DNA from 3 places in the Rossellomorea sp. DA94 genome. Region 3 is predicted to be linked to each of the others. Evidence: riboswitches for the same ligand, from Rfam matches in the RefSeq annotation. Region 3 holds a riboswitch; each other region holds the start of a gene.
The links. A riboswitch is a leader RNA that binds a small molecule or an ion and turns the genes downstream of it on or off. The one in region 3 is predicted to bind S-adenosylmethionine.
Positions count from the first base shown of each region.

Region 1: linked by a shared signal. The riboswitch ahead of P8596_RS01275 (Na+/H+ antiporter NhaC family protein) and the one ahead of metE (5-methyltetrahydropteroyltriglutamate--homocysteine S-methyltransferase) in region 3 are both predicted to bind S-adenosylmethionine.
Region 2: linked by a shared signal. The riboswitch ahead of P8596_RS11800 (Fur-regulated basic protein FbpA) and the one ahead of metE (5-methyltetrahydropteroyltriglutamate--homocysteine S-methyltransferase) in region 3 are both predicted to bind S-adenosylmethionine.

Region 1 covers NZ_CP122397.1:226,647-229,929, forward strand. Annotated here, with positions in the region: gene P8596_RS01270 ((S)-benzoin forming benzil reductase) at 1-596, shown strand, start outside; gene P8596_RS01275 (Na+/H+ antiporter NhaC family protein) at 704-2,023, opposite strand; SAM riboswitch class I at 2,106-2,210, opposite strand; gene P8596_RS01280 (MFS transporter) at 2,472-3,283, shown strand, end outside.
Region 2 covers NZ_CP122397.1:2,284,769-2,288,051, reverse strand. Annotated here, with positions in the region: gene P8596_RS11805 (protoporphyrinogen oxidase) at 1-1,014, opposite strand, end outside; SAM riboswitch class I at 1,220-1,327, shown strand; gene P8596_RS11800 (Fur-regulated basic protein FbpA) at 1,435-1,650, shown strand; gene spoIIP (stage II sporulation protein P) at 1,725-2,891, opposite strand; gene P8596_RS11790 (flavin monoamine oxidase family protein) at 3,064-3,283, opposite strand, start outside.
Region 3 covers NZ_CP122397.1:3,714,086-3,717,368, reverse strand. Annotated here, with positions in the region: gene thiC (phosphomethylpyrimidine synthase ThiC) at 1-642, shown strand, start outside; gene P8596_RS19315 (hypothetical protein) at 620-817, shown strand; SAM riboswitch class I at 913-1,023, shown strand; cobalamin riboswitch at 1,095-1,279, shown strand; gene metE (5-methyltetrahydropteroyltriglutamate--homocysteine S-methyltransferase) at 1,438-3,283, shown strand, end outside.

The sequences.
Region 1 (3,283 bases), 1.1 Mb from region 3:
CCTGTGATCTATCTCAATCGGGACAAACAGAAGCGGTGTTCCGCGAAGTAGGGGCAAAGGTATTTGGATCTGGAGCCAAGAAGATATATGTCGTTCAAAATGCAGGCGTGGTGACACCGATCAATACGTCGGGTGAAGTGGAAAATGAAGCAATGGAAACGAGTGTCCACGTCAATCTACTTTCACCTATGATCGCCACCAATGAATTGCTCAAGGCAGCAAAAGGCTCTGAATCGAAAATGATCATGGTCAACATCAGTTCAGGAGCGGGAAGTCGTCCCGTTTATGGCTGGAGTACGTATTGCGCGACTAAGGCGGGAGTCAATATGCTGACTGAAACGGTGAGCCTTGAGCTCTCCAACACACATAGCCGTCATCAGGTCATCGCTTTCAGTCCGGGAGTGATGGATACGGATATGCAGGGGGAAATCCGCTCGTCCTCCAAAGAAGCCTTTGCCGAGGTTGAGTCGTTCCAGCGCTACAAAGAAGAGGGGATGCTGCGCAGCACGGACACGGTAGCGGATGCACTGGTGGCTCTCATAACCAAAACCAATATTGAAAGTGGTAAACTGTATCATGTGAATGATTTGTTATAAGAAAAGAGCAGATTCCGGAAATCGGGGTCTGCTTTTTTAATGGTGTTTGAATAACCCAGACACAAAAAAGAGACAAACCCAGACGGATTTGTCTCTTTTCCAACGGACTAAGAAGAACGGACCGGATCTCCATCAGTAGCGGTTCTCCGTGTGAACTTCGGAAGGGCGAATTGAATCGCAATCAGTCCGCAAACGGCAATCAGGACAGGGTAGAAGGCATAAGGGATGATGCTGACAGGTGATATGCCGGCTACTTCCGCCACTAACAGTGCCTGTGCACCGTATGGGATCAACCCTTGAACGGCACAAGAGAAAATATCGAGGATACTTGCTGACTTACGGGAATCTACGCCATACTGATCGCTAAGCGTTTTGGCCAGTGGTCCTGCGATGATAATGGAAATTGTGTTATTGGCTGTGCAAAGATTCGTCGAACTGACCAAGCCTGCTGTTGCAAGCTGTGCTCCCTGAGGAGATTTAATCTTACGTGTGGCATGGTAAAGGATAGCTTGAATCCCTCCATTATGACGAATCAGTTCGACGACTCCGCCGATCAGGATGGAAAGGATCACAATCTCTGCCATGCCCGTCATCCCGTCGGCTACACTACCAAAGTAACTCGATGGGGTAAAGCTTCCATCCGAAAATCCGATAACCCCTGCCAACACAATCCCGCCGATTAAAACGACAAATACGTTTAATCCTGCAAGGGCCCCAATGATCACTCCGAGGTAAGGGATGATTTTAATCCAGTCGAAGCTTCCTGCGTCGACGGAGGATGGAGTCCCCATCGTAAGGAAAAAAAGGATGACCATCGTGATGATGGCTGCGGGTAAGACAATGAAGAAGTTCACTTTGAACTTGTCCTTCATTTCGGTTTTCTGTGTGCGTACGGCTGCAATCGTTGTATCCGAGATGAACGATAAATTGTCCCCGAACATCGCTCCCCCGATGACGGTGGCCATAGCAAGTGGCATAGAAATGTCGGCTCCTGAGCTGATGCCTACTCCGATTGGGGCAAGTGCTGCAATCGTCCCCATTGATGTCCCCATTGATAGGGAAATGAAAGCGGCGATGATGAATAATCCAACAATGATCAGATTACCAGGAAGCACGGATAGGGCAAAATTGACGGTTGAATCAACGGCGCCCATCTTTTCTGCTACACCGGAAAACGCACCGGCTAATAAGAAGATAAAGACCATAATCATAATGTCCGGGTGCCCGGCACCTTTTGCGAACCGTTCAACCTTAGAGGTTAACGACTCTTTCCGATTCATCGCAAGGGCTACAATGGAGGCAATGATGATGGATACCAGTACAGGGAATGCATAAAAATCTCCTGAAAGGATCCCCGCTCCAAGGAACAGTGAAACAAATATGATCAAGGGCAATAAAGCCAGTAAATTACCTTTTTCTTGGTTCATGTCAAACACTCCTTTGTCGTGTGAAATCAAATAAAAAAACCTCTTCCAGTATAAGAAGAGGTTTCATTCAAACGAAACACTCCTCTTATCTTTCAAGCATTACGCTTGCTGGATGTGGCACAGCACTCATCATGAGTCCGCTGCCGAGACATCACAGGGCCAGTCCCTCCGTCTCTCTGGATAAGAAGATATGTTATTCAGTTCACTTAAAATATACTTCCATACTTTAAAGGGTTTAATCGAAAAAGTCAAACGGTAATTTATTGGAAATATACATGCAGGGCATGACTGCCACAGCTGGATCAAACGAAAGCGGCGGGAGATCGCCGTAGCAAGGCATGCATCATAAAACGCGGGAGTTTATCCATAAAAAGGCATAAACACATAGACAATTGAACGGTCAAGGTCTACTATAAGATAGACAAAAAACATCTTGGGGGATACGGTAGTGGAAAGAAATGTGCGAAATCAAATTTTTACGTTACAAGGGTTTTATCTATTGACCTTCTTCGGGGTTGGAAGTTTATATCCTTTACTCAGTGTATATTTAAGTGAAAGTGTGGGGTTAAATGGATATCAGATCGGAACCATCATGTCTGTCGGCCCGATCATGATGATTTTCTTCCAGCCGATATGGGGGATGGTCAGTGACACAACCAATAAGCCAACCGTCGTGTTGGGATTAACCTCCTTAGTTGCAGGGATCTTTGCTCTTGGTTATTTATTCATGGATGTTTACTATGGACTATTGGTGGTCGCGATTTTAGTTGCGATCTTCCAAAGTGCCATCATTCCCGTGTCTGACAGCATCAGCTTGAAGTATACAAGTAAAGTCGGTTATAACTACGGAAATATTCGTCTGTTCGGCTCATTGGGATTCGGGATTGCCGTGTTCGTCATGGGGAGGCTTTCAGAGGGATTCATCGGACCGACGATCATTTTCTACTCCTTCTTTATCTGTCTGGTCCTATCCGGATTCCTATCCTTCCGTTTTCCTAAAGAGAGAGCGGCAGCTAAGCTTGATCTAAAAGCCGGGATGAAGGAATTATTCACGATGAAGAAGTTTCTGATCTTCCTGGCCGTCACGTTCCTGGTGTTCGGCCCAAATTTAGCCAATAACGTGTATTTCGGATTATTCGTAGAAGATTCAGGTGGTACGTACGCCGGAATCGGTCTCGCATTTCTGATTGCCGTCCTATCAGAAGTACCGTTTATGAGAATCGCGGGAGGGTGGATTGATAAGTTCGGTCTCTTGACCGT
Region 2 (3,283 bases), 1.4 Mb from region 3:
CCATGTACATGCATCGCACTTCACTTCGCTGCCTTTAGAAACAATAAACCCTGTACCATCAGCCGGGAGCTCCTCGTCAGGAACATTGAAACCCAGGTAGATGGAGATCAAGGAAGAGTTCCTTAAGGTATTAAAATCTTCATTTAATGTTGCACGATTTAAAATCTGTTGAGTCACATCATGAGGTGTCGCAAAAATGACAGCATCTGCTTGAATGCTTTCATGTCCTTTTAACGTGAGCTCATATTTGTCAGCACACATTTGGAGATTTGTTGTCGCTGTTCCTTTTAGAATCGTCGCATCACCGCACTCTTCTTCCAGACGGTGGATAATGGTGGATAATCCATGCCTAAAGGAAATGAACTTTTTATTGGAAGATCCCTTGAATTTCTGCTTGTTCGCAGATAATCCTTGGATGATGCTCCCATACTCATTTTTATAATCCAGGAGATATGGAAGAGTCGAGGCCATGGTCAGCTTATACAGGTTCCCTGAATAAACCCCTGATAATACAGGTGCGATCTGATTCTCCACTAGTTCTTTCCCGAGGAATGCTTCCAGAAATTCTCCGATGGAGCTTTCCTTCGTGAATACAGTATTTTTCGTCTCCAGGTCCAGAAGGGCCGCTTTCTTTCCGGCTTCAGAAATCAGAGTGCTTTCATTAAGTGCTTCTATGCTCATGGGAATACCGAAGATTGTGTCGGGAGGTATTCTATGCAGTTCACCATTTGTGTATATGTAAGATGTTCCTGTTTCGTTATATACCAGTTCGTTTTGAAGTTGAAGGTCATTGACCAATGGAAGCACTCCCCCATTACGGGCCACAATGGAATCTGCACCAGCTTCCATAATAAAGTCACCTTCCGTTATCGTCCTGATCTTACCACCGAGCTGTTGATCCCGTTCAATTAACACTAACTCAATATCCAGATTTTGTTCCCTGGATATTTTTTGCAGATTATAGAGAGCCGTTAAGCCTGTAATGCCCCCACCTACGATAACCACTTTCTTCATACTATCCACTCCATTAATTACGTGTATGTATACAGATTATCATGTTTTAGGCAGATTAGAAAAAGAAACTGTGTCTGAAAAAGGAATATGATATGTAATTAGAATAAGGAGTTCATTTTTTGATCCTGGTGTCACGTTTAATTCAAAGTTGACAACTAGGAATAGTTTGATATAACATATAATAGAATTCTGATAACCACATAGCCACTTATCCAGAGAGGTAGAGGGACTGGCCCGATGATACCTCAGCAACAGATTCTAATTTCTAGAACACTGTGCTAATTCCACAAGCATCAAGCTTGAAAGATAAGTTGAAGTTTTTTCCGTTAAAGCCTTCTTCTTATCTTACTAGGAAGTAGGCTTTTTTACATGAAAAAGTCTCTTTCTCTGTTTATTCATATTATAAGAGGAGTGATCATAATGGGAGAAAATCTCCAGGAAGCAATTAATAAAAGAAGAAATGAGTTAATTAACAAATTGATCGTCCATAACATTTTCAAAAAAGGAAATAAACAATTATTCGAGCTGACACTTAGAGAACTTGAGGATGAGTATCACTATATTCAGAAGGATTGCCATCCGCATAGTGATGTCGGCTCTATTCACTGGAAAAATTGCACGAAGTTAACCAGTTAGAAGCCTGGTTTATCTTTTCGGAAATGGCCAAACAATAAAATGACGCGGGCATATGGCTCACGTCATTTCAATAGTTATTGAGCGTTTACCTCAACTGCATCCTTCTTATAATAAGCTGCAAAGATTTCCGCAAATGCTTCGGTGGAATTATATAATTCCACTAAGTTATTTTCCACTCCGCCAAACTCAAGGAGCATCGCCCTTTCTGTTAGATCCTGATTGTAGACCCCATTTCCTTCTGCTTTTGTTTTAACGAAAACCCCCCTGCTGATTCCAGGGTACTTCTCTTCTAATTTAGCATTTAATTCTTTCGCGATTTTGAGATTCTTTTCAAAATTCTTATTTTCTTTCCCTACGATAAAAAATAGGCGTGCATAGTCCTTGCCATTGATCGTTTTGGTCGTAATATTTCGGGGTTGGGAGTCCCGGTGAATATCTATTAAATAGGTTAAATCGTCATCTTGTGCAAGGGCTTCTTGAACCAATCCCCTTGTCAGCTTATAGGATTCAAAATAGGTCCATGATTTGTTTTTCAATGCTTGGTTTACATCTGTCTTGTCTTGCACTGCCCCGATTCCTCGTGATTCGAGTTCCTGTTTCAATTTTGAACCAACCGCAATGACATTGACCTTTTCATTCGTACTGGCCGGATCTTTTGAATCGTTGTTTTTAATTAGAGGGCTAAAGGCTTCCCAGCTGTGGGAGTGATAAATGAACACAGACTTTTCTTCAATCTCCTGCACACCGTCACCTGAGTTATGATTGGCTTGATCGACTTGGTTCTGATCGATTTCCTGATCCTTCAGCTGGTCCTCCGTTGGAGCTGGCGACTCATTAGGTAAATTGGTAATGTCCGTCCCTTTACCGGCAACGGCTATATGCGTATGATAATTTTCTATTCCAGGGATTTCTCGTCCAAATAGACTCCTTGGGTCAAGCAGTGATACATTCGTCACGCTTTCCAACCAATCAAAGTCGGTATTCATGGCCTCTTTATTCTCGATGCGCAGACCTGTCATTTCCTGTGACAGAAGCATAAGGAATGTCTCTTTCGGTACAAGCTCTGATACCGAAGTATAGAAAAGGCTGTCCACCCTCAATTTAATGGCCGTCGACGAAATCAGCCATACCATGACATACATCATGATGATCCCTATCAATACTACCCGGATGACGGCTTTCATAGATACGAATACTAGCGGGACTAAGCTATTATTATTTCGAGACTTATACGACATCATCAGTACCCCTATATAAAGTATTTAATAGTTAACTTTATGCAGAGTGTCGATAGAGTAGAAGGTTTTTTCAGGATTCGGTCTGATTTCCTATAGGACAGGACACAAATGGAAAATCATTTTTCTAAAAACGACCTGAACGTAAACAAAACGCATGATGAGATGCGTCTTTGGTTTATCGCCCATTCACTTCATATGCAGCCCTTATACCGGATTCCACCGCACCTTCTATCCAACCATGAAAAGAGGACGTGTGTTCGCCTGCAAAATGGAGCCTGCCTTCGGGTGTACGGACATAATCCCCGATGTCAGCTGCCTGACCAGGTGTATATAGAGTAAAACATCCTGCCGAGAAAGGATTTCTGCTCCAATTATAAACAAAATAATTCAGTAGT
Region 3 (3,283 bases):
ACCAAAATTGCTTGGAAGCATGATGTACAGGTGATGATTGAAGGCCCTGGTCATGTACCTATGCATATGATTAAAGAGAATGTGGATAAGCAAATGGAAATCTGTCATGAAGCTCCTTTTTATACCCTGGGGCCATTAACGACAGATATTGCACCGGGGTATGATCACATTACTTCCGCCATAGGGGCTGCCATGATCGGTTGGTTTGGAACAGCTATGCTGTGCTATGTAACACCGAAAGAGCATCTGGGATTACCGAATAAAGATGATGTGCGAGAGGGTGTCATTGCTTATAAAATCGCCGCACACGCAGCGGATTTGGCGAAAGGGCATCCAGGGGCACAAGTAAGGGATAATGCCGTTTCTAAGGCTCGATTTGAATTTAGATGGAATGACCAATTTAATTTATCCCTGGACCCGGAACGTGCAAGGGAGTATCATGATGAAACACTTCCTGCAGAAGGGGCAAAAACGGCCCATTTTTGTTCAATGTGTGGACCGAAATTTTGTTCAATGAGAATATCACATGATATAAGGGGAATGGAGCAGAATAGCATTGATGATGTTCATAAGGAAATAGAAAAAGGATTGAAAGAAAAATCGAAGGAGTTTGTGGAAAATGGATCAAACATCTATCGATAAACCTACCTGTCATGTCCTCAAATTGAAGTATGAGATCATAAAGCTCAATCAGAAAATCACCCAACTCGAAAAAGAAGTGAAGAGCATTCAGGAAAACTGCAGGCATGTCTTCTATGAGACTGATGTAACAAGGTCTTGTATCAAATGTCATTATGTAGAAAGTACCTATTATTAGAAAAGTGTAAGTTATTGATTGAATTTCTTTTGACAGCTCTTATGTACCGTGCTACGATTATTACAAATTTCAGAATAGTAAATGAATATGTGAAACTCTTATTGAGAGAGGTGGAGGGACTGGCCCTGTGAAACCCGGCAACCATTCAACGGAATTGTTGAAAAGGTGCTAATTCCTGCAAAGCAAACGGCTTTGGAAAATAAGAGAGGATTCTATTAACATGAAACCCTCTCTACAGTAGTTAGAGAGGGTTTTACGTTTTTTTGAAAGAAAAATTAAATAGACCAATGCAATAGGTGCTGAGACACTCTCAGCTAAAAGGGAAGACCGGTGAAAATCCGGCGCGGTCCCGCCACTGTAACGGGGAGCGACTTATCATTCAACCACTATTTCTGTTGAAATGGGAAGGGATAAGAAGCTGTGAACCTAAGTCAGGAGACCTGCCTGTTGTATGCGCTTATGCTCTACGTGGATATAGAGAGGGGTGAGGAATACGTGTTGAGGATATCAGTTTGTCTCGACTCTAGTTAGATATGCGTATGAATCTCTCTTTCATTTGAAAGGGAGATTTTTTTGTTGGGACTACGTACTAAAGATGATAAAGATGGGGAGTGTGAATGATGAGTAAGGTCATGAGTTCGAGTTTAGGGTATCCGAGGATTGGAGAAAATCGTGAGTGGAAAAAGACATTGGAAGAATATTGGGCAGGTAAGGTTGACGAAGATTCCTTCCTGGAACAAATAGAGAACATTCGCCTGGATCATGTGAAGAAGCAGCTGGATCAAGGGGTGGATTTGATTCCACTCGGGGATTTCAGCTTATATGATCATGTACTTGATACTGCGGCCATGTTCGGAATCGTTCCCGACAGATTTCACTATAAAGGCGGGAAAGTCAGTCTGGATACGTATTTTGAAATGGCAAGGGGGGCAAAGGGGGCAGCAGCATCAGAAATGACGAAATGGTTTAACACCAATTATCATTATATTGTCCCGGAACTTGGGGAATCCGTACCTCAACTGGTGGAAAATCGTCCGCTATTCTATTACAAGGAAGCGAAAGAAAAGCTTGGTATTAAGGGGAAGCCGGTAATAGTGGGTCCATTCACCTTCGTGAAATTATCTAAAGGATATTATGAAGTAGACTATCAATCAATCGTAAACGACTTTGTGCCTTTATATGCCGGGATCTTGCGAGAATTGCAGGAAGAGGGAGTAGAATGGGTGCAGATCGACGAGCCGATCCTGTGTGCTTCCATCACAAAACAAGAGATTGATCGATTTACCGAAATTTACGGAAGATTAAAGAAAGCCGCTCCTGATGTAAAGATTATTCTTCAAACCTATTTTGATCATTTAGAACACTATAAAGAGGTGACAGCCATTCCTGTAGACGGGATAGGTATGGATTTTATATATGACCGGGGAGAGAATATGGCTGCACTAAAGCAAAACGGTTTCCCTAAAGATAAAATTCTGGCAGCAGGAGTTGTGGACGGCAGGAATATCTGGAGGACGAATCTTGTTGAAGCCCATTCATTTTTATCTGAATTGACTGATTATGTACCAAAGGACCGCTTAATCATTCAGCCATCATCCAGTTTGCTCCATGTACCGGTGACCGTGCGGAATGAAGAAACTTTGGATAAAACGCTTCGTAATGGTATTTCATTTGCTGATGAGAAATTGCAGGAAGTCGTCCTCCTAACAAGAGCCCTCGGGGAAGGAATATGGAGAGTGCAGAGTGATGTGGATGAATGTTTGAAGTCCATAAGTGACTTACATACATCGCCAAATAGAAACAAACCATCTGTTCAAGATAAGTTAAAAGGATTGAATCCATTAGATGTCGGACGAAAATCTCCATTTTCGATTCGCATGGTAGCACAGTCAAAGCTCCCTCTTCTTCCCACTACCACAATTGGCAGCTTCCCTCAGACAAGGGAGGTAAGAAGACAAAGGAAGAAGTGGCGTAATGGAGAGCTTGATGAGGGTGAGTATCAACGGTTCATTCGTGCAGAAATAAAGCGGTGGATCGACATTCAGGAAGAAATCGGCCTGGACGTATTTGTACATGGAGAATTTGAACGGACCGATATGGTGGAATTTTTCGGTGAGAAACTAGAGGGATTTCACTTCACTACATTCGGATGGGTCCAATCCTACGGGTCCAGATGTGTGAAGCCTCCAATCATTTATGGGGATGTGAATTTCAAAGAGCCGATGACAGTTAAAGAAACCGTGTATGCCCAATCTCTAACTGATAAACCGGTAAAGGGAATGGTAACGGGCCCTATTACCATTCTAAACTGGTCCTTTGTTCGGAATGACATTCCCCGCTATATAGTAGCTAATCAAATAGCGCTCTCTCTTCGGAAAGAGATTGAGTCACTCGAAGATGAGGGAATATGGATGATCCAGGTAGACGAACCGGCACTTAGAGAGGGTTTACCCTTAAAAAAGGAAC